4 regions of the Agarivorans sp. D1326 genome follow, and region 1 is predicted to be linked to each of the others. Evidence: predicted binding sites of a transcription regulator. Region 1 holds the regulator's gene; each other region holds the start of a gene.
The links. The regulator sigma-54, encoded in region 1, starts transcription at its own class of promoters, with help from an activator protein. The targets are predictions, from matches to a motif close to GTTGGCACGNNNNTNGNNT.

Region 1 (5,490 bases):
GGTGATCGACGACAATTGGCTAGCCTTTGATGCCTTAAAGTTAATGAAAACCAAGTCAATTAACGGTTTGTTTGTGCTAAACAATAAAGCCGTTGTGGGTGCATTTAATATGCATACCTTATTACAAGCTGGAGTTTACTAGTGACAATTAACACGCCCTATGGCGCGGTAAGCCAGAGCAATTTCAACGCGGCAGCAAAAATTAAACTTTTAGTTTGCGACGTAGACGGGGTTTTCTCAGACGGTCGCATTTATATGGGCAATGACGGAGAAGAGCTTAAAGCCTTTCATACCCACGACGGATTTGGCATTAAAGCGCTACTGAATATCGGCGTCGAAGTCGCTATCATCACTGGTCGACAATCTAATATTGTGCAACAGCGTATGCAGGCTTTAGGAATTACTCGTATCTACCAAGGCCAACAAGACAAACTCGTCGCCTACCAGCAAATGCTTGAACAATTGTCATTAGCACCTGAAAACGTAGCCTATATTGGTGATGATGTGGTCGACACCCCAGTAATGCGAGCCTGTGGTTTAGGTGTAGCCGTGCAAGATGCTCACCCCTTGTGTAAACAACGTGCCAACTTTATCACCCAAACCCGTGGTGGTTTTGGTGCAGTTCGTGAGCTTTGCGATCTAATACTGCAAGCAAAAGGCGAGCTTGATAATGCTCAAGGTATGAGTGTATGAATCGCCCAACCTGGTTCTTTGCGGGCTTATTTCTCTTAGCCTTGGTGCTGTGGCAGCTTAGCCCGTCGGAAACTCAGCAGCTAAGTGCTAAACGCGAAGCCAGCAAACCAAACTTTGTTGCCGAAAAGCTCTACAGCGTGAGTTTTGGCGAAGACGGCAGCCCGCGCTATCGAATCTATGCTGAGGAAATGGAGTTTTTTGAACAACTTAAGCACACAACTTTTGCTCAACCTAAGATCTTAGTGTACCCAGATCCAAGCCAACCTGTATGGCAAATTGTGGCCGATCACGCTACAGTACAGCAGCAGCAAAACGTCATTTTAAATGACAATGTAGTAATTAAAAATTTAAGCCGTGGCGAGTATGTTCGCGACTTAATAACCGAAAAATTGGAGATCGACCTGCAAACAGAAACCATGAGCAGCGATCAACCTGTTACCGTTTATGGCCCTTCATACGAACTGTATGGCGTTGGCATGGACGGTGATTTAGCCAACGAAATAGTGACTTTATTAGATGATATCGAAGCGGTTTACCACAACCCACAAGAGTAAGTTAGCACTTGCGGCTAGCTTGTTTATGCTTTCTTGGGGTTCACAAGCACTAGAAGACGACTTCAACAAACAAATTATTGTTGATGCTGACCGCCAGCAGGTCAATATCAAAGAAAACCGAGTCACCTTTTACAATAATGTTGTGGTGACTCAAGGCTCGATTAAAATGCACGCCGAAGAACTCAGTGTTATTGGTAGCGAGGAAAAAGGCAGCGAAGTAATGATCGCTAAAGGCGAACCAGCAACGTTTTATCAATTACTTGATAGCGGCAAGCCAATTGAAGCTGAGGCTAACGAAGTGCGTTACGACCTAAAAACCCAAACGCTAACACTCACTACCAATGCTCAGCTCAAACAAGAAGAGAGCTTGGTAAAAGGTAAAATGATCAAATACAGCATCAATAAACAAGAAATGGTGGCACAAGGCGACGAAAACAGCCGTGTAACCACTATTTTCCTGCCTCAGCAGCTTGACGAACTAACGCCCAAGGAAGACCAGCAATAATGAGTACCCTAATTGCTGAAAACCTAGCTAAAGCCTACAAGGGCCGTAAGGTAGTTAAAAACGTAAGTCTAAATGTGGAAACAGGTAAAATTGTTGGCTTGTTAGGTCCAAACGGTGCTGGCAAAACAACCACTTTTTACATGGTGGTGGGTTTGGTGCCTCGTGACCAAGGCCGCATCCTCATCGATGATGACGATATTTCGAGTACAGCGATGCATACCCGCGCACGCAAAGGCATTGGCTACCTTCCGCAAGAAGCGTCTATCTTTCGCCGCTTATCTGTGGAGAAGAACATTCTTGCCGTATTAGAGACCCGAAAAGACCTCGATAAAGAGCAACAAATTGGTGCATTAGACGACCTTCTTGAAGAGTTTCACATTGGCCATATTCGCAAAAACCTAGGCATGAGCTTGTCGGGTGGTGAACGCCGAAGAGTTGAGATTGCTCGAGCGCTAGCCGCCGCACCCAAGTTTATTTTGCTTGACGAACCCTTCGCAGGGGTAGATCCTATTTCTGTTATCGATATTAAAAAGATCATTGAACACCTACGTGATCGCGGTCTAGGTGTACTAATTACCGACCACAATGTTCGAGAAACTCTCGATGTTTGTGAGCATGCCTATATCGTTAGCCAAGGCGAATTGATAGCCTCAGGAAAGCCAGAAGAAATTCTCGAAAACGAACATGTGAAACGAGTTTATCTCGGAGAACAATTCAAGCTATAGTTAAAGTGCAAGTTTAAAAAAAGACAATAAGAAGAAGGAACAGCGGTAGTTAATGAAAGCATCTTTGCAGTTGCGTCTTGGTCAGCAGTTAACCATGACCCCCCAGTTACAACAGGCCATTCGCTTACTCCAGCTTTCAACACTGGATTTACAGCAAGAGATTCAAGAGGCTCTGGAAAGTAACCCTCTGCTTGAGGCGGATGAGTCTCACGCCAGTGATAGTGACGCAACCGACGCTAAATCTGCCAATGAGAAGTCTACCGAGGCCGAATCCACTGCGGACATAGACAACAGTCAAATTGAAGCAGGTGATGCCATTAATCAAGAAACTGTTTCTGACGACCTTCCTGTTGACTCTACTTGGGACGATATCTACAGCGCCAGTTCTGCCCCAGCCAGCTCATCTGGCAGCGCCGTGAGCGATGACAACGATATGTTGTTTCAGGGCGAAACTGTCGACTCTTTACAAGACCACTTATTGTGGCAAATGCAACTTACTCCATTTAGTGAAGTAGACCAAGCTATTGCCTTAGCCATTATTGATGCGGTAGATGAATCGGGCTACCTAACCCAAGACTGTGAGCAGCTATTAGAAGGCTTACGTTCAAGCGATAACAATGACTTAGACGTAGAGCTAGATGAAGTAGAAGCAGTACTTAAACGCATCCAACATTTCGACCCTGTTGGTATAGCAGCGCGCTCGCTGCAAGAGTGTTTACTAATCCAATTAAGCCGTTTTGCCGAAGACACACCTTGGCTAAATGAAGCCAAAGATGTAGTTTCGAATCACATTGATGTATTAGCTAATCGCGATTTTCGTCTATTAGCCCGCAAAACCAAACTTAAAGAAGACCAGTTACGCGAAGTCATGCGTTTGATTCATACGCTTGAACCTCGACCTGGTAACGCGGTTGAGCCTAATCAAGCCCAGTATGTAATCCCGGATGTATCGGTTGTAAAACGCCAAGGACGCTGGGTTGTAGAACTCAACCCAGATGCAATGCCTAAGTTGCGTGTTAACTCGCACTACGCATCTTTAAGTAAAACCTCTACCAACGCTAACGATACCCAGTTTATTCGTAGCCACTTACAAGAAGCCAAGTGGTTTATAAAAAGTATCGAGAGCCGCAACGAAACCCTATTAAAAGTATCCAACTGCATTGTTCATCATCAACAGGCGTTTTTTGAGTATGGCGAAGAAGCCATGAAGCCAATGGTACTGAACGATGTTGCAGAAGCTGTAGAAATGCATGAATCCACCATTTCCCGGGTAACCACCCAAAAATTCATGCATACACCTCGCGGCATCTTCGAGCTTAAGTATTTCTTTTCTAGCCATGTGGCTACCGATGGCGGGGGTGAGTGTTCATCAACCGCTATTCGTGCATTAATCAAGAAACTGGTAGCTGCCGAAAATACCAGTAAACCACTCAGCGACAGCAAAATTGCTGATATTTTGGCAGATCAGGGGATCAAGGTGGCAAGACGTACGATTGCTAAATATCGTGAGTCTTTAGCAATTCCACCTTCTAACCAACGTAAGAGCCTTATCTAAGGCCACTAAAAGGGGAAGATATCAATGCAAATTAACCTTACTGGACACCACGTAGAAATAACTGAATCTTTGAAAGAATATGTCCACACCAAGTTTGCCAAACTCACCCGACGATTCGATCAGATCAATAACGTTCACGTCATCCTCAACGTAGAAAAACTGAACCAAATTGCTGAAGCCACATTACATTTAAACGGCGGCGAAGTATTTGCAACCTCTGAGCATTCTGACATGTATGCCGCCATCGACAGCCTGATTGATAAACTTGATCGCCAAGTCATCAAACATAAAGAAAAACTTAACAAACGTTAGCCACCCCCATGCAACTAAATAAAGTACTTAGCTTGGACTGCACCCAAAGTGCAGTTCAATGCTCTTCAAAAAAACGCGCCCTAGAAATAGTAAGCGAACTGGCTGCCAAACAGCTTGATACCACTACCCAATGCATTTTTGAAAGCTTGTTAAATCGAGAAAAAATGGGCAGCACAGGTATTGGCCAAGGTATTGCTATTCCTCATGGCCGTATCGACAACCAGCATCAAGCCACAGCGGTTTTCTTGCGTTGCGATCCCCCTATTTCCTTCGATGCTATAGATAACAAGCCAGTAGACTTGGTATTTGCATTACTAGTACCCGAAGACCAATGTAAGCAACATCTTAATACTCTTGCTCAAGTAGCTGAAAAACTTAACGATAAGCAAATATGTAAACAACTTCGTTGTGCACAAAGTGATGACGAATTGTACGACATCATGGTAGCCTAATACTCTTATCAGCCTTAGGGATTATCATGGAACTGATCATCGTTAGTGGGCGCTCGGGTTCAGGTAAAACCGTCGCCTTAAGAGTATTGGAAGATCTCGGCTACTATTGCGTCGACAACTTGCCGGTTGTGCTTTGGCAATCACTTATCGACAACTTAAAAAAAACCTATTCTAAAGTAGCAATTAGCATTGATATTCGAAATCTTCCCGATGAGCTATCACCGGTAGGACAGCTAATACGAGATGCAGGACCAGACATTAATCTATTAAGCATTTTTTTAGATGCGAAGGATGAAGCGCTGATCCGCCGTTACAGCGAAACACGCAGGGTACACCCGCTTAGCCAAAGCAATTTATCTTTAGCAGAAGCGATTGAGTCAGAAACCGAGCTATTAGCCCCCATTTCTAGAAATGCCGATTTGCGTATCGACACTTCCCGTTTATCTGTACACGAGCTAAGCGGCTTAATTCGCTCGCGCGTTACTGGTGACCAACAACAACAGCTAATTTTGGTGTTCGAATCCTTTGGATTTAAAAATGGTGTGCCTAACGATGCCGACTACATGTTTGATGCGCGTTTTTTACCTAACCCACATTGGCAAGAAGAGCTACGCCCACTTACCGGCTTAGATAAAGCCGTGCAAGAATACTTGGCTGCGCAGCCTTTAGTTACTCAATATATCGAGCAGATTAG
Region 2 (5,490 bases), on a different contig from region 1:
TTACCGTCGGCTATTAGAGAATATCATCCATATATTCAGCCCATTGCTATAGAAGTCGACAATCAAAAGCTCCAATCCGACCAAATCAAAATCGCATAAGTATGCAAAACCATTTGTTTCCAAGCTCACTAACCCAGCCCTTTTCAAGTAGCTAAAAGTGTAACGCACCTTTCAGAAAGGCCAATAGCACTACAATATGCCAATAAAATGAATAAGGCTTTCATAACAGCAAATATGCGCTAGGACACAGTTATAGACAATAACCACCCATAAAAAGTGACTAAATTCATAAGAACCACTCTAATTGATAAAAATATAACCATGGTGAATAACTAGCCTTGCTAGACATTTAAGGGACTAATTAGGTTTACTTGTGAGTTATCAACAACCCAGTGCAATTGCTCCTAGAAAATTGCAATTATCAGCATCGTCTGTAAAGCAACTAGCTATACAGCATCAAGCGGACGAACTCGCGCAACGTTACCAACGTTACTTTCAAGCCAGTATTGCGAGCAATCAGGAAGAGGTAACCAAAATCTATCAATTACGGCATCGCGTTTACTGCGAAGAATTTCAGTTTGAGCCAAGCAATCACCAGCAAATTGAGCGCGATGTTTACGATAGTTATTCCCATTACTGCCGAGTTCAGCACCTTAACTCCGGCTTAGATGCTGGATGCCTAAGAATGGTTAGCCCCAGCAAGCAGCAAAGCATACCTTTGCTAGACACCGGCCAAACAGTGATTAGTCATCAAGAGCTACATCCCGATAATTTTGCTAAAGAGAGCATTTGTGAAGTGTCGCGGGTGGCCCTAGACACTCAGTTTCGTCGCCGCAAAATCGATCTCAAAAATGGCGCTGCGCCAGCTGGAGCGGGTTTAAGCGCATTTAGCCAAAAGGAACTGCGAACCTTTCCCTATATCACTATGAGCTTGTATTTAGCGGCATCAATTGTTGCCGAGCAGTGCGGAATAAAACATGCGTACGTAATGGTTGAGCCCAAACTTGCTCGCAGCCTTTCTATGTTCGGCATTAAAATGACCAGAATTGGGCCAAATATCGATTATCATGGCATCCGCGCGGCTTACCATATTACGGTTGAACGTTTCCAAGAACACTTACCGCTGTTATATCAACCTTTGTTTGAACTAATAAAACAAACGGTCAACCCCAGCCCTGCACTATTAGCGAGCACTAATCAGTTAGATGCAGTGGGCCAGAATAGATAGTTACTTCAGGTATAAACATGCAATAAAAAAGGCAGCCTAGGCTGCCTTTATAAATCTTAGCTCACCTTAAGCTTTAGGCGGGCGAGATGCACGTTTACGCTCATTCTCAGTTAAGTGACGTTTACGAATGCGGATGTTCTCTGGTGTTACTTCTACCAACTCGTCGTCATCAATAAACTCAAGCGCTTGCTCAAGGGTCATTACGATTGGCGGCGTAAGTACTTGCGCTTCATCGGTACCTGATGCACGAACGTTCGTTAGCTGCTTACCTTTCAAACAGTTTACTGTTAAGTCGTTGTCACGAGCGTGAATACCCACAACCTGACCTTCATATACTTCATCAGCATGCTGAGTAAACAAACGGCCACGCTCTTGAAGATTAAACAAGGCGTACGTTAAGGCTTTACCGGTTGCATTAGAAATAAGCACACCATTTTGACGTTGACCAATTACTCCACCTTTGTGTGGACCATAATGATCGAAAGTATGGTAAAGCAGACCAGAACCTGAGGTTAAGGTCATAAACTCGGTTTGGAAACCAATCAAACCACGTGATGGGATCATGAAGTCCATACGAATACGGCCTTTGCCATCTGGCGCCATGTCAGTTAGCTCGCCTTTACGCAAACCAAGCTGCTCCATAATGCTACCTTGATGCTCTTCTTCAACATCAATAGTCACTACTTCATAAGGTTCTTCTAACTGGCCATCTACAGTGCGCAGAATTACTTCTGGGCGAGATACCGCTAGCTCGAAGCCTTCGCGGCGCATGTTTTCAATCAAAATACCTAGGTGTAGCTCACCACGACCAGAAACACGGAACTTATCTGGATCATCAGTCTCTTCAACACGTAGTGCAACGTTATGAACCAACTCTTGTTGTAAACGCTCAAGAATGTTTCGAGAAGTAACGTACTTACCTTCTTTACCAGCAAACGGAGAAGTGTTTACTTGGAAAGTCATGGTTACGGTAGGTTCATCCACTGACAAGGCAGGCAATGCTTCTACATTGGTTTGATCACAAATGGTGTCAGAGATTTTTAACTCGCCTAAACCAGTAATAGCGATGATGTCACCGGCGTTAGCTTCGGTTACTTCATGGCGATCTAGGCCTAAATAACCTAATACTTGACCTACTTTTCCGTTCCGGGTTTTACCATCGGCACCCACAACAGTGATTTGTTGGTTTGGTTTAACACTGCCGCGTGATACACGACCAACACCAATAACACCAACATAAGAGTTGTAATCAAGCTGAGAGATTTGCATTTGCAAACCTTCGCCTTCTTTAGCTTCAGGTGGAGCAACGTTATCAACGATAGCTTGGAACAAAGGTTCCATGTTGTCAGTTTCTACGCCTTCTTCTGAGCTAGCCCAGCCGTTTAACGCAGATGCGTAAACCACTTGGAAATCTAACTGGTCATCGGTAGCACCTAAGTTATCGAACAAATCAAATACTTGGTCCATTACCCAATCAGGACGAGCGCCTGGCTTATCAATTTTGTTGATTACCAGAATAGGTTTTAAACCTTGGGCGAATGCTTTCTGAGTAACAAAACGGGTTTGCGGCATTGGGCCTTCTTGGGCATCTACCAACAACAATACAGAGTCAACCATAGATAAAACACGTTCTACCTCACCACCGAAGTCGGCGTGTCCAGGGGTATCTACGATATTGATGTGGTAATCGTTCCACTCAATCGCCGTGTTTTTTGCCAAAATGGTAATACCACGTTCTTTTTCAAGATCGTTTGAGTCCATTACCCGCTCTTCAGCATCACCACGCGTTTGTAGGGTTCCAGATTGCTGCAGTAATTTGTCTACCAGGGTAGTTTTCCCGTGGTCTACGTGAGCAATAATGGCGATGTTTCTTAACTTATCTAGCACGGCTTTCAGCCCTTTTTATTGTGAGGTAAAAGTAAAAAGTGCGCCATTGTACATATAAACGGCAAATTCTCATAGTTTTAAGTTGATCACGGTTTTTCCGCTACCCAATTAGGGTATGATAGCTAAGGCCAAAAACTCACTGCACCAAAATGGACAAGAATGGCACCAACAAAGTGCAAAGCTCTGCACTAAATTGATGCCTAATCAATTTTTAGCCATTAAAATCAGCACCTTATGTGTTGGCATAGTTTTAGCTTGATGCAACACAACCACGATTATTCGTATAAATAACTATTAAATCGATTGAACCATCAATTTTGATGACACTGGAGGTTAAAAACATGTCTGCAGAAGTTTTAGCTTTGCTTAAAGAGCAAGAAGTTAAATTTGTTGACCTACGCTTTACTGATACTAAAGGTAAAGAGCAACACGTATCTATTCCATCTCACCAAGTTGACGAAGATTTCTTCTCAGACGGTAAAATGTTTGATGGCTCTTCAATCTCAGGTTGGAAAGGCATTAACGAATCAGACATGGTATTGATGCCTGATCCAGCTACTGCTGTATTAGACCCATTCACAGAAGAAGTTACACTAAACATCCGTTGTGATATTCTAGAGCCTTCTACAATGCAAGGTTACGACCGTGACCCACGTTCTGTAGCTAAGCGTGCTGAAGAGTACATGCGTTCTACTGGTATTGCTGACGCAGCATACTTTGGTCCAGAGCCAGAGTTCTTCTTGTTTGACGATGTTAAATACAAAACTGACATGTCAGGTTCTATGTACAAAATTGATGCTGATGAAGCATCTTGGAACTCAGACAAGCACTTCGAAGACGGCAACACTGGTCACCGTCCTGGCGTTAAAGGCGGTTACTTCCCAGTAGCTCCAGTTGATTCTTCACAAGACCTTCGCTCAGCAATGTGTCTAGTTCTTGAAGAAATGGGTCAAACTGTTGAAGCTCACCACCACGAAGTAGCTACAGCTGGTCAGAACGAAATCGCAACTAAATTCAACTCTATCGTTGAAAAAGCCGATGAAACTCAGGTTCTTAAGTATGTTGTTCATAACGTAGCTCACGCTTACGGTAAAACAGCAACCTTTATGCCTAAGCCAGTTGTTGGTGATAACGGTAGCGGTATGCACGTTCACCAATCAATTTGGAAAGACGGCGAAAACTTATTTGCTGGCGACCTATACGGCGGCCTATCTGAAACTGCATTGTTCTACATTGGCGGTATCATCAAGCACGCTAAAGCTATTAATGCTTTTGCTAACGCTTCAACTAACTCTTACAAGCGTTTGGTACCAGGCTTCGAAGCACCAGTTATGCTAGCTTACTCAGCGCGTAACCGTTCAGCGTCTATTCGTATCCCAGTAGTACCATCGCCTAAAGCGCGTCGTATTGAAGTACGTTTTGCGGATCCAACAGCCAACCCATACTTAGCATTCTCTGCAATGTTGATGGCTGGCCTTGACGGAATCAAAAACAAAATCCACCCTGGCGACGCTATGGACAAGGATTTATACGACCTACCTGCAGAAGAAGCGGCTGAAATTCCACAAGTGGCAACTTCACTTGAAAATGCACTAGCGAACCTAGATGCTGACCGTGAATTCTTAACTGCTGGCGGCGTATTCAGCAACGATTACATCGATTCTTACATCGCATTGAAATCTGCTGACGTTGAGCGCATCAACATGACAACTCACCCACTTGAGTTCGAATTGTACTACAGCGTATAAACAAAACGTTACACGGCTTAAAAAACCCGCTTTAAAGCGGGTTTTTTTATTGCTTTTCAATACGTTTTTGCCCACCTTTAGCAAGTTGAATGGAGGAATTATCAATGAGCAAATGGTTTGCTATAGCTTTATTAATCAGTGGCGCAGTCTTTGGTACCCAAGCTGCTGACAAAATTTATCAATGGGTTGATCAGGATGGTGTAACGCATTTCTCAGACCGCCCTCAAGTTGGCGCCACTGAACTCAAGGTAGATGTTGCTCCTCCGGCCACTGACGGCCCCATTGTGACACCGCGTACCCCACTGAAAAAGAAACAAAAGCCTATTCAGTATCAAGTTAACATCACTAGCCCGAGCCATGAGCAAACCATTCGAGATAACGAAGGCAAAATCTCAATCAGTGCTAGCTCTACCCCGCTTCCCTTAAACAGCATGGGCTACAAATTGGTGCTTGATGGCGTACCACAGGGGCAAATCACTAAAATGGGTAGCTTCCAGCTCACCAACATTGATCGCGGCGCCCATACAATTCAGGTGCAGCTAGTTGATGATTCAGGCAAGGAAATTGCATCGTCTAAGCCCATAACCGTATTCTTGCACCGCGCTAACGCATTTGGCGCAGGAGCGG
Region 3 (5,490 bases), on a different contig from region 1:
CTGCATTTATGCAAAATGGCCTGGAATATCAAGCAGGTATAAACTTTCTTTCAAGCAAGTTTAGTGGCTTACGTAATGCAATTAAGGGAGGTCAATAATGAGCTTTTTTAATGTTTTTGATATTTCAGCTTCGGCCATGAAGGCGCAGTCGGTACGTTTAAATACCACTGCCAGTAACCTAGCCAATGCCGACAGTATTAGTTCAAGTATCGATCAAACGTATCGAGCAAGAAAACCAGTGTTTGAGGCTGAGTTAAATAAAGCATCTCAAGCACAAGTTGAATCTGCACAAGTTAAAGTAGCGGGCATAGTTGAATCAGATGCTCCGTTGCGTAAAGAGTATTACCCAGAACACCCCATGGCTAATGAAGAAGGGTATATCTTCAAGCCAAACGTCAACGTTATTGAAGAAATGGCCGACATGATGAGTGCTTCTCGCTCCTATCAAGCCAATGTTCAAGTAACTGAAGCCGCTAAGCAAATGCTAAATAGCACGCTCAATCTGGGTAAAAGTTAAGGAGTAGCCAGTGTCTACTATTGATCCGTTACAAAATAATTATTGGCAACCAGAGTCGGTTGTTCCAGAGAGCAATAACAATCAGTCATTGGGGCAAGAGGATTTCTTCTCACTGCTTACTACTCAGTTGCAGTATCAAGATCCAAGTAAACCCGTTGATAACGCTGAGATGATTGCGCAAATGGCGAGCTTTCAGACTTCCGAGGGGATTGCTGAGCTTGGTACTAAGTTTGACACCATGAACTCGATCATGAATTCATCGGCTGCCTTGCAGGCGTCAACTTTAGTGGGCCAGAAAGTGTTAGTCCCGCTAGATTACGGACATAACGGTGGTACTGGTTTTGACGGTGTAGCGGTAACTGGTGCAGCAACAACCAATGTAAAAGTTTCGGTCGAGAACGCGGCGGGTGAAGTCGTCAAAGTTATCGACTTAGGTGAGGGAAGCGGCAACATGCCATTCTCTTGGGACGGCACCGATTCCAATGGGAATCCAATGCCAGAAGGTAAGTACAACATTAAAGTTAATGGTGTTCAGGGCGGTAAAGAGATCAGTTTACCCACCGCAACATATGCAAGCGTAGGTAGCGTGAGCTTAGCTGGTGGCACATCTGGCGTAGTCGTCAATTTAGAAGGCTTAGGTGGCATTGCAATGAGCGATGTTCTCGAAGTAGCCAAGGCCTAACAAAGAATAGTAAAACGATAGGAGATTGAGAGATGTCATTTAATATCGCTCTAAGCGGCATCAATGCCTCGCAAAAGGATCTTGACGTAACGGCGAACAATATTGCTAACGTCAACACCATTGGTTTTAAAGAGTCGCGTGCTGAGTTTGCCGATGTGTATGCAACATCGATTTTCTCAAATGCTCGTACCGCAGTAGGTAATGGTGTTAAAACTGTAGATGTAGCTCAGCAATTCCACCAAGGTAGTCTTAACTTTACCCAGAATGCCTTAGATATGGCGATCAGTGGCGAAGGCTTTTTTGTTACCGCATCAGACTTAACCACTCAAACACGAGAGTTTACTCGTGCGGGTGCGTTTAAGTTAAATGCTGATAACTTTATTGTTAACTCGCAAGGTCAATACCTACAAGGTTATACCGTGAACAACAGCGGCACGCCTTCAGCGGTGAGTATGGCTGCAACCAGCGCAATTCAAATTAGTGCTGAAGTAGGTAACCCTACCATGACTAGCCAAGTTGATATGAGTTTTAACTTGCCATCGAGCGGTACTACTCATGATATAGGCGATTTCGACCCAACCGACAGCAATACCTACACGTCTGCCACTTCGGTGACGGTGTATGATTCTCAAGGTGGCTCGCATGTTGCTGAGACCTTCTTTATTAAAGATGACACCACGGCTAACACATGGCACAAGTTAATATACATTGACGGTATGCCAGTAGATGTTGCAGGTGGTACAGCTAATACCCCTAACGCGGGTAACCCTAATCCAAATATCCCTGCATCAGCGACTTTAACTTTTGATAATACCGGTGCATTAGCATCTACAGCGCCACTTATTATTGAGACTGTAGCGCTTGGTACTGCTCCACCAAACGGCCCTGGTGGTGTATGGGATCCGGTAACGGGTTCTGTAGATCCAACGCAAACCATTACTTTTAACCTAAATGGCCCAACTCAGTACAACTCAGCCTTTGAAGTATCTAGTTTATCGCAAGATGGTTCTACCGTTGGTAAATTGACAGGTATTGATATTGGCCCAGATGGTTTGGTTGTTGCCTCTTACAGTAATGGTCAAACAACCAATATTGCTAAAGTATCGGTTGCTAAATTTGCCAATAACCAAGGTTTAGCGCAAATCGGTGATACCTCATGGCAGCAAACCCAGTTAAGTGGTGAAGCGATTGCCGGTGAAGGTAACTCGGGGACTTTCGGTAAAATCAACTCTGCTTCTTTAGAACAAGCTAACGTTAACTTAACCGAGCAGTTGGTTAATTTGATTAGTGCTCAGCGTAACTTCCAGGCTAACTCTCGTGCCTTAGAAGTTAACTCAACGCTACAGCAAACTATTATTCAGATACGTTAATAGCCAATTAGCATTTGAGCAAAAAGGCAGCCTTGACTGCCTTTTTATTTTATTGATTCAATTGGCTTTTTTAATCATATTTCTCATCTTTTATCTTCTGGCATTCTAATTGCTTTATTTCCTTTGAGTCAGCTAATTGACGTAGGAAATAGACATGGACCAACTACTTTATATATCGATGACCGGTGCAAAACAAAACATGCACTCGCTCGCGGTACGAGGTAACAACCTTGCAAATGCAAATACCACAGGCTTTAAAGCCGATTTAGAGAATGCACGCTCTATGCAGGCTTTCGGGCCAGGCATGCCATCTCGGGTATTTGCTATGACCGAGCGCCCAACTCAAAACTTTACCGATGGTCTGTTAAAAACCACTGGTCGGGATTTAGACGTGGCGATTAAAGGTGAAGGTTGGATTTCGGTCCAAGACAAGGATGGTAATGAAGCGTTGTCTCGGAATGGTAACTTTACCATTTCAGCCGCTGGTGTTTTACAAACCATGCAAGGGCAGCCCGTATTAGGTAATCAAGACGCGCCAATCATTATTCCCCTACCTGTTGAAAAGCTAGAAATTAACGAAGATGGCACCATAGAAATTAGGCCAGAAGGCGCACCTGCCGATGCCTTGGAAGAAGTTAACCGAATTAAGCTAAGCAATCCTTTTGCTGGCGAGTTAACTAAAGGCGACGACGGTTTATTTCGTGCCACCAATGGTCAACCTTATCTGCCCGATGCCACCGTTGAGTTGGTTAAGGGAGCGCTGGAAGGAAGTAACGTGAACCCAGTGCAAGAAATGACACATATGATCAGCATGCAACGTCAATTTGAAATGCAAATAAAAATGATGAAAACCGCTGAAGAAAACGAAAAAGCAACCAACAACTTGTTGCGATTAAGCTAGGTATAAGGAGCGTATTATGCATCCCGCATTATGGATCAGTAAAACTGGCTTAGATGCCCAACAAACCAACGTCTCGGTTATTTCAAACAATTTAGCCAATGCCAGTACTGTTGGTTACAAAAAAAGTCGCGCAGTATTTGAAGACTTGCTTTACCAAACGATTAACCAACCGGGTGGCCGTTCGTCTCAAAACACGACTATGCCATCGGGCTTAATGATTGGTGCCGGTGCTAAAGTTATCGCCACTCAAAAAAACCATGACCAAGGTAATGTGCAAACTACCGATAACGCTTTTGATTTAATGATTGATGGGCGTGGTTTCTTTGAAATTTTGATGCCCGACGGTACAACAGCTTACACCCGTAATGGCCAATTTGGTCTTAACGATGAAGGCACTATTGTTACACCTGGATCTGGTTATCCCTTACAGCCAGAAATTCAAGTACCTGAAGATGCACAAAGCTTTACCGTAGGTGAAGACGGCGAGGTAAGTGTTCGCTTACCTGGACAAACCGACAGTCAAGTTATTGGCCAAATTACCATTACTGACTTTGTTAATCCTTCTGGATTAGAGCCTCGTGGCCAAAACTTGTATTTAGAAACCGGCGCTAGTGGTGCTCCCCAAAATGGTATTGCATCAGAGAATGGTTTAGGCGCTATCCGTCAAGGTTCTTTAGAAACTTCAAACGTGAATGTGACCGAGGAGCTGGTTAACTTAATTGAGGCGCAACGGGTTTACGAGATGAATTCAAAGGTAATTTCAACCGTAGACCAAATGTTGACCTTCGCAACGCAGCAACTGTAATCAAAGTTTAGAGAGAGGGATTGCTCATGAATAAACTAATGGTAGTAGCAACCTGTATGGCAATGGCTGGCTGTGCCAGTGTAAACACCGCCGTAGTGCCCGATGATCCTGAGTTTGCGCCGGTATATCCAGAAGATGTGGCCGTAGAAGCAAGAATTACTGGTTCACTATTCACCGAAAATGGCGCCAATAATTTGTACTCAGATAAAAAAGCCCACCGGATTGGTGACATTATTGTGGTGACCTTAGCTGAGCGTACTCAGGCCAGCAAATCAGCCAGTAATGAGTTGGCTAAAGACAAGAACTTAAATCTAAACCAAATCACAGTACCTGGTGGTGTAGCTACAATTAACGGTAATCCAATAGAACTTGGTTTAAGCCAAAGTAGTGATTTTACAGGTGAAGCCGACGCTGCTCAAAGTAACAGCTTAAATGGCAATATTTCGGTTAATGTTGTTCAAGTATTGGCCAACGGCAATCTAATCATTAGCGGCGAAAAATGGCTAATGTTGAATAACGGTAATGAGTATATTCGCTTAACGGGCATTATACGCCCTGAAGACGTAGCACCAGATAACTCTATTACATCGTTACGCATTGCCAATGCACGCATTCAATATGGTGGTACCGGCGATTTTGCTAATACCACTAATCAGGGATGGTTATCTAAATTCTTTAATGGTCCTGTTTGGCCATTCTAAGCCCTGAGTTTTAGGAGTAATCTTATGTTTAAACGAAGCATTGTAATTTTGAGCTTGGGTTTATGCTTAGTAGCAAATTCGGTAAATGCCGCACGTGTTAAAGACGTAGCAAACATTGCCGGTGTGCGTTCTAACCAATTAACCGGTTATGGCTTAGTGGTAGGCCTGCCTGGCACAGGTGAAAAAAATAGTGATTTTGCCAAGCAGTCTTTTGCAACAATGTTACGTAACTTTGGGATTACGGTTCCTCCAGGGACTAATTTAAAAATTAAGAACGTTGCTCCTGTGGCTGTACATGCTGAATTACCCGCTTTTGTTAAGCCTGGGCAAACTATTGACATTACCGTGTCTGCCATTGGTGAAGCGAAAAGCTTACGTGGCGGAAGTTTAATTCAAACTTTCCTAAAAGGTGCCGACGGCGAAGTATATGCCTTGGCTCAGGGGAGTTTAATTGTAGGAGGCTTTGGCGCAGAGGGAGCTGATGGCTCTAAAGTTATTTCGAATACACCAACGG
Region 4 (5,490 bases), on a different contig from region 1:
CCTTCCATTTGTTGATGAAAAGCATCATCGGCAATGCCTTGTTTAGCCAGTTGATACAAACGCACTACCGCCTCTCGATTAAACGCATTCAACTCTACAGCTTTACTGTATTTTTGCTGCGCTTGTTCCTTCTGGCTTTTGCGCATTTGAATATCGCCTTGCAGGAGAAATAACTGGCTACTTTCACCAAATTTGTTGGCTAAATCCGCCACCGTCTTTTCCGCAGCTTCCAAGTCATTTTGTTCCAGTTCTACTTTAGTTAACAGGATCAAAGTTGACATATTTTCCGGCGCCAACTGGTGAGACTTCAATAAAGAACTCTTAGCATTTGCTAACTGCTTGGCTTGGGCTTGCATTCTGGCTAAGCCTATTAACTTATTTGGCTGCTCTTTCCAAATACTGTCCAATAAACCTAAGGGGTAGTCTGCGTCTTCGTATCGCTCTAATCGAATAAGAATTTCAGCATAAGCACTTAAGTAACGCTCATTCAAAATATACTCTCGATTTAGCTTCTCAACTTCGGCTAAGGCATTCGACCATTGTGCTGTCTGCATATACGTATCAAGTTTTAGCTCGCGCGCCTGGCGATTGTCTTGTTCGTATAGCAAAACTTTATCAAGCTGTTCAGTCGCTTCTAGATAGTTTTTTTGCTCAAGGTGAATGCGAGCAGCCAAAAGGTGACTTGGCGTGTGCTGTTTGTTTACTGCTAACAAGGTGTCTAAGATTTGTAGTGCTTCTTCAGTGCTGCCCTGCGCTCTCAAGACCACTGCTTTGTTAAAGCTAGCACCTACATTATTGGGGTTGGTTGCTAACACTTCATCAAGATAACGCAGTGCCAATTCTGCTTGTTCAGTTTTAATGTAATAAGCAGCAATTAAATTTTGCGCATTAGCATTGTTTATGTTTCTGGCAATTAAACTCTCAATTACCGGGCTAGCTTGGTCAAACTTGTTCAGTTCTAAAGCTAATTCGCCTTTCAACTGTAACCACTTTATCGGCGCGTTATCCTCGGTAAAAGGAAGCTCTTCCAACAGACTTAAGGCCCGCTCGGACTCACCACTTGCCCGAGCCAATTCAGCATCCAAAATCACCATGTAATTTGAATCGCTATGGTAGGCTCTAATTTGCTCAAAAGCTTGTTGAGCCGCACGTAGCCTACCAGCGTCAATGTACAAATACACTAGTTGAACCGACAAGCCTAAATCGCGAATAATGTAATCGAAGTTATCTTGCAAAAGTAACTGCAGCTTGTAGGACTCATTATTACGAAGGTAGAGCTTAGACAGCATTCGGGTTGCCCCGAGATCACTGGGCTTTTGACGCAAGTACTGACTTAAGTACTGCTGGGCTTTCTCATCGTTTTCTAGAATAAATTCCGACGCCCCCTGAATAAATAGCAAGCTGTTTGCGTCTGTTAGCTCCTCAGTTTCTGCAGCTGAGACCTTTTGAGATAAATCCGCTAAGGCTCGCTCGGCCATTTCGGTATTGTCTTCACCGGCAAACAAAGTCGCACCGATCAATATCGCCGTGGGATCATTGGGCGTTTGTTCTTGGATCTGCTTTAAATAGCGTTTAGCTTGCTCAGTCTGATTGAGTTTAAGGTGAGTCATCACTAAACTTCGCAAGATTTTTGGGTCTTGAGGATCAAGTTGATAGGCAGTTTGATAGTGTTCCAAGGCGAGGGTTAAGTTGTTCTGACTCGCTGCTAAATCCCCTTTCAACAACCATGTTCTCTCATTATTTTTGGCTATTTGTAATGAGCGCTCTATCCACTGCTCTGCAAGTACGTATTCTTTTTGCCTTAAATATAAGGTTGCCAAGGTATTCATCGCACTTGGCTTATTCGGCATAAGTTTAGTAGCTTGCTCAAATTCATTACGTGCTAATTCTGGTTGAGCACTTTTCAAATAGATTCGACCACGCAATAACTTCCACTCAAACAAACTCGGCTTAGAGAACTCATTAATTCGCTCTTCAAACGCAAGCAGTTCGTTAGTTTTCCCCTGCAACATTAGAATATTGCCAAGCAATGGCAACACCAAGTTAATGTCGGCCCCTAAGGCTAAAGCCTCTTCTAACTGTTTCTCAGCAGAACCTAAGTTATTTGCGTTAAAATAAACTTTGGCGAGCAGTAGCTTTGAGGAAAGGTGTTCAGGATTAGCTTTTAGTGCATTTTTTAAATGGATGAAGGCTTCATTCTCTTCTCCACTATGAAAGGCTTTAACGGCGAGTTCGTACTCGTTAGCCTGCTGATCAGCAAAGCTAAGATTTGTTACGCACAGTAAACACAGAGCTACTAAAGATTTGTTCATTATCAAAGCTAATTCCTTGTTGCTTCAAGGGCTAGTCAATTAAGCCTTAAACAGTATCTAATGAACAGGTAGTAAAAAAAAGACAAAAAAATACGAAATACAGAGTATTTCGTATTTTTGATTAAACAGGAAAAGGAAGTATTGGTTTAAACTTGGCGCTTTCTGCTACGTAATGCGATGCCAAATAAACCAGCAGCAAACATTAAGACTGTGCCTGGCTCTGGCACGCTGGTAACTGGTACTTGAGGGCTATTCGCTTTAACACCGGCCAACTTAAATGCATCGTTAGCGGTTGAGAAACCCATATCTCCAAAGATTGGGTTGTATGCACCAATTAACCAGTACTTAGAAGAAGCACTAGAGCTGATTGATTGATATGCGTATGAGTTAGCATCGTCGACCTGAGCTTCAGTTGACCAAGCACTTGCCACGTCTCCCCAGTTACTACCAGCTAAAGTAGGAGTATCGTTACCAGAGTATGCTAATACAGTTACATCAGCCTCCCTGTTACGACCCTCTTTAGCCCAGCCCAACGAGAAACCAGCAAGGTTTACTGCTTCATCGAAGCTAAGTAAAACCATGTCATAATCTTTCTTCCAATCGCGATTGTTGTAGCTGTCGATTGCATGGTCTGGAGAGCCACCACCTTCATCACGGTTTTGTAAGGTTAAACCATAACCGTTTGCGTAATCTAGCTCGCCACTTTCGATATTCTGAGCGCCGCCGTCGGTATTAGACCAGCCTGAAAGAGTAAGGCCGTTACCACTGAAGGTATTCCCATCACCGCTTCCGCTTTCGGTAAATGTGCTGAAGTCCCAAGTCTGAGTAGAGCCGAAAGCAGACAACGAAACCGCGCAACTTGCTACTAATAAAATTTGTTTAAACACAGTGCCCCCAAAATAGCAGTATGTATATTTTTAATATCACTGAGCAGATTAAAGCAAAAAGCAAGCCAATATAAATAACTCTTTATATACAGCAACTTAAATAATAGATTTAAATTATTATTGTCATATTGTAAAAAATACCGACAACAATTGCTGAGATTTTGTGCTTATTACTAATCAATACATCAAATAAGTGACAAAACTTCTATACGAAAGAGTAACATTTACGCTCAAAAAACACACTACCAATAGCGTTCTACCGTCACTTGTCCTGGCTTTCGTCGAAGGTTTTTCTTTAAGCCTTTATTCTCAAGTATGCTTTGAGCATCAGTGATCATTTGCGGATTACCACACATGATCACCTGGGAGTCTTGCGCATTAAGATTAAGCCCTACTGCATCCTCTAGTTGATCCGCTTCCAGTGCAGCTGGGATCCTGGCCCTGAGTGCGCCGACGCAATCTTCTCTGGTTACCATGGCTTGAAAGACAAATTTATCCGCTTGCTCATTTAAGTACTTATCAATCAGCTCTTGATAAGCAATGTCCTTAGCTTTTCGTACACCGTAAACCAGCACAATTTTCTCGAATCGCTCCCAAGGCTCTGGAGTTTCTAACATTGAGAAAAATGGGCCTATTCCGGTGCCCGTACCAATTAACCAAAGGTGCTTAGCGAGAGGGACTTCGTCTAGTACCATAAACCCTGCTGCCGCAGTTGAAACTTCAATGCTATCGCCAGCTCGCAATAAGTGTAAATTGGGTGACAACAGCCCATCTTCCACCTTAATAGCCAATATTTCTAAATAGTCGGTGTTAGGAGGGTTAACCAGCGAGTAAGCACGGGCAATACGCTTGTCATCTCGCATTTCAGACAACTTGATAAACTGCCCCGCCACAAAAGGATCTATCTCTGCTTTAATGCGTAAAGAAAACAGTTCATCGTTCCAATCAATACGTTGAATTACTTTACCTTCAGTCCACATAGTTGCTCCTGTTGTAAAACGCCTTCACTCTTTTGACGCTATCACATCACCGTGGTGCTCTACAAAAATCAGTTCGCTAGTATCAAATCCAAGCTCTTTAGCTTGATGTACTAAATCGGTACGAATGGCGTGAGATAGCTCGGGGCTTCTCGCTAACAACCACAAATAGTCTCGGTTTGGCCCCGCAACTAGAGCATATTGATAGTCTTTTTCATCTAAAGCAAACACCACGTAAGCGCCGTAAAATGGCCTAAAGAATGACACTTTCAAGTGCGCAACATCAGGCTCACTAACAAACTGCGCCACACCTTCTGCTTCAAACCATTGGTGGTCTTGCTCGGAAAAGCCTTTATTCAGAACAGATACCTTGCCGTCATCACGCAGGGTATAAGTTGCAGTAACGTGACTCATGCCGCGCTCAAATGAATGATCCAAGCGGGCGATTTCGTACCAAGCGCCTAAGTACTTATCTAAATTGAAATTCTGAACAGGTTCAATCCCTTCAGGCTTAGAACTGCAAGCACCCAATGCTAGCATAGCAATGATAATTAACACTTTTTGCATACTACCTTCCTTTAAATTGCCGCTATAAGATCTAAAACCACAATGCGGCTACGCAGCCTACTAAGGTCATCACAAACAAAAACCATTTAAGCGTATTAGCGGCAGCTTTTATGGCAAATTTAACCGCGTAATGTGCACCAATAATGTAACCTATGGCTAATACCAACCCTGGTAGCCATAACACTTGGTCCCGTGCAATAAACACCACCAAGGCCACACTAGTAAAAGCAATGGTACATACTAATTTAAGCGCGTTAGCCCTGACTAAATCGTAGCGCAAACTCCCAGCCAACGCGGCAACCAAAATAAACCCGACCCCAGCTTGTACAAAGCCGCCGTAAAAACCGGCGATAGCCAAGCTCCATTTAGCCGAGGGAGTATCTTTCATTTTACGCGCTTCAGTTCCTGCCTCGGGGGCAACAACACTAGGTTTAATTAGCATTAGTGCAGCCATCGCCAGCATGGCGCCAAGCAACAAATATTTAATGATCCACGAAGGAGCATAAGAGGCCGCTACTGCGCCAACCAAACCACCCACTAAGGTTGGCCATAAAATAGGGGCGACATCATCAGTATCCAATTTACCGTGTTTTTTGAAGCCCAATACACCAGTTAAACACTGCAAAAATATACCCACCCTATTGGTTGCATTTGCAACCTCTGCTGGCATCCCCATTACCATTAACGCAGGAAGTGTTAGATTCGATCCCCCTCCCGCCAAGGTATTGATAACTCCGGCAAATAATC

Region 2: the regulator sigma-54 is predicted to act here: its motif matches at 3,354-3,372, upstream of glnA (glutamate--ammonia ligase).
Region 3: the regulator sigma-54 is predicted to act here: its motif matches at 2,666-2,684, upstream of flgF (flagellar basal-body rod protein FlgF).
Region 4: the regulator sigma-54 is predicted to act here: its motif matches at 3,251-3,269, upstream of xdp1 (exosortase-dependent surface protein XDP1).

What each region holds. Positions count from the first base shown of each region.
Region 1 covers NZ_JBTWEN010000009.1:125,177-130,666, forward strand. The annotation lists gene ACYFDN_RS17115 (KpsF/GutQ family sugar-phosphate isomerase) at 1-142, shown strand, start outside; gene kdsC (3-deoxy-manno-octulosonate-8-phosphatase KdsC) at 142-693, shown strand; gene lptC (LPS export ABC transporter periplasmic protein LptC) at 690-1,247, shown strand; gene lptA (lipopolysaccharide transport periplasmic protein LptA) at 1,273-1,752, shown strand; gene lptB (LPS export ABC transporter ATP-binding protein) at 1,752-2,477, shown strand; gene ACYFDN_RS17140 (RNA polymerase factor sigma-54) at 2,530-4,032, shown strand; gene hpf (ribosome hibernation promoting factor) at 4,057-4,344, shown strand; gene ptsN (PTS IIA-like nitrogen regulatory protein PtsN) at 4,353-4,796, shown strand; gene rapZ (RNase adapter RapZ) at 4,823-5,490, shown strand, end outside.
Region 2 covers NZ_JBTWEN010000008.1:85,679-91,168, forward strand. The annotation lists gene cls (cardiolipin synthase) at 1-52, shown strand, start outside; gene ACYFDN_RS15590 (PEP-CTERM/exosortase system-associated acyltransferase) at 374-1,228, shown strand; gene typA (translational GTPase TypA) at 1,295-3,115, opposite strand; gene glnA (glutamate--ammonia ligase) at 3,457-4,863, shown strand; gene ACYFDN_RS15605 (DUF4124 domain-containing protein) at 4,968-5,490, shown strand, end outside.
Region 3 covers NZ_JBTWEN010000001.1:433,111-438,600, reverse strand. The annotation lists gene flgB (flagellar basal body rod protein FlgB) at 1-98, shown strand, start outside; gene flgC (flagellar basal body rod protein FlgC) at 98-517, shown strand; gene ACYFDN_RS01920 (flagellar hook assembly protein FlgD) at 528-1,199, shown strand; gene flgE (flagellar hook protein FlgE) at 1,232-2,569, shown strand; gene flgF (flagellar basal-body rod protein FlgF) at 2,724-3,470, shown strand; gene flgG (flagellar basal-body rod protein FlgG) at 3,487-4,275, shown strand; gene flgH (flagellar basal body L-ring protein FlgH) at 4,302-4,976, shown strand; gene ACYFDN_RS01895 (flagellar basal body P-ring protein FlgI) at 5,001-5,490, shown strand, end outside.
Region 4 covers NZ_JBTWEN010000010.1:84,143-89,632, reverse strand. The annotation lists gene ACYFDN_RS17765 (tetratricopeptide repeat protein) at 1-2,312, opposite strand, end outside; gene xdp1 (exosortase-dependent surface protein XDP1) at 2,459-3,199, opposite strand; gene ACYFDN_RS17755 (ferredoxin--NADP reductase) at 3,442-4,179, opposite strand; gene ACYFDN_RS17750 (lipocalin family protein) at 4,204-4,743, opposite strand; gene ACYFDN_RS17745 (sulfite exporter TauE/SafE family protein) at 4,775-5,490, opposite strand, start outside.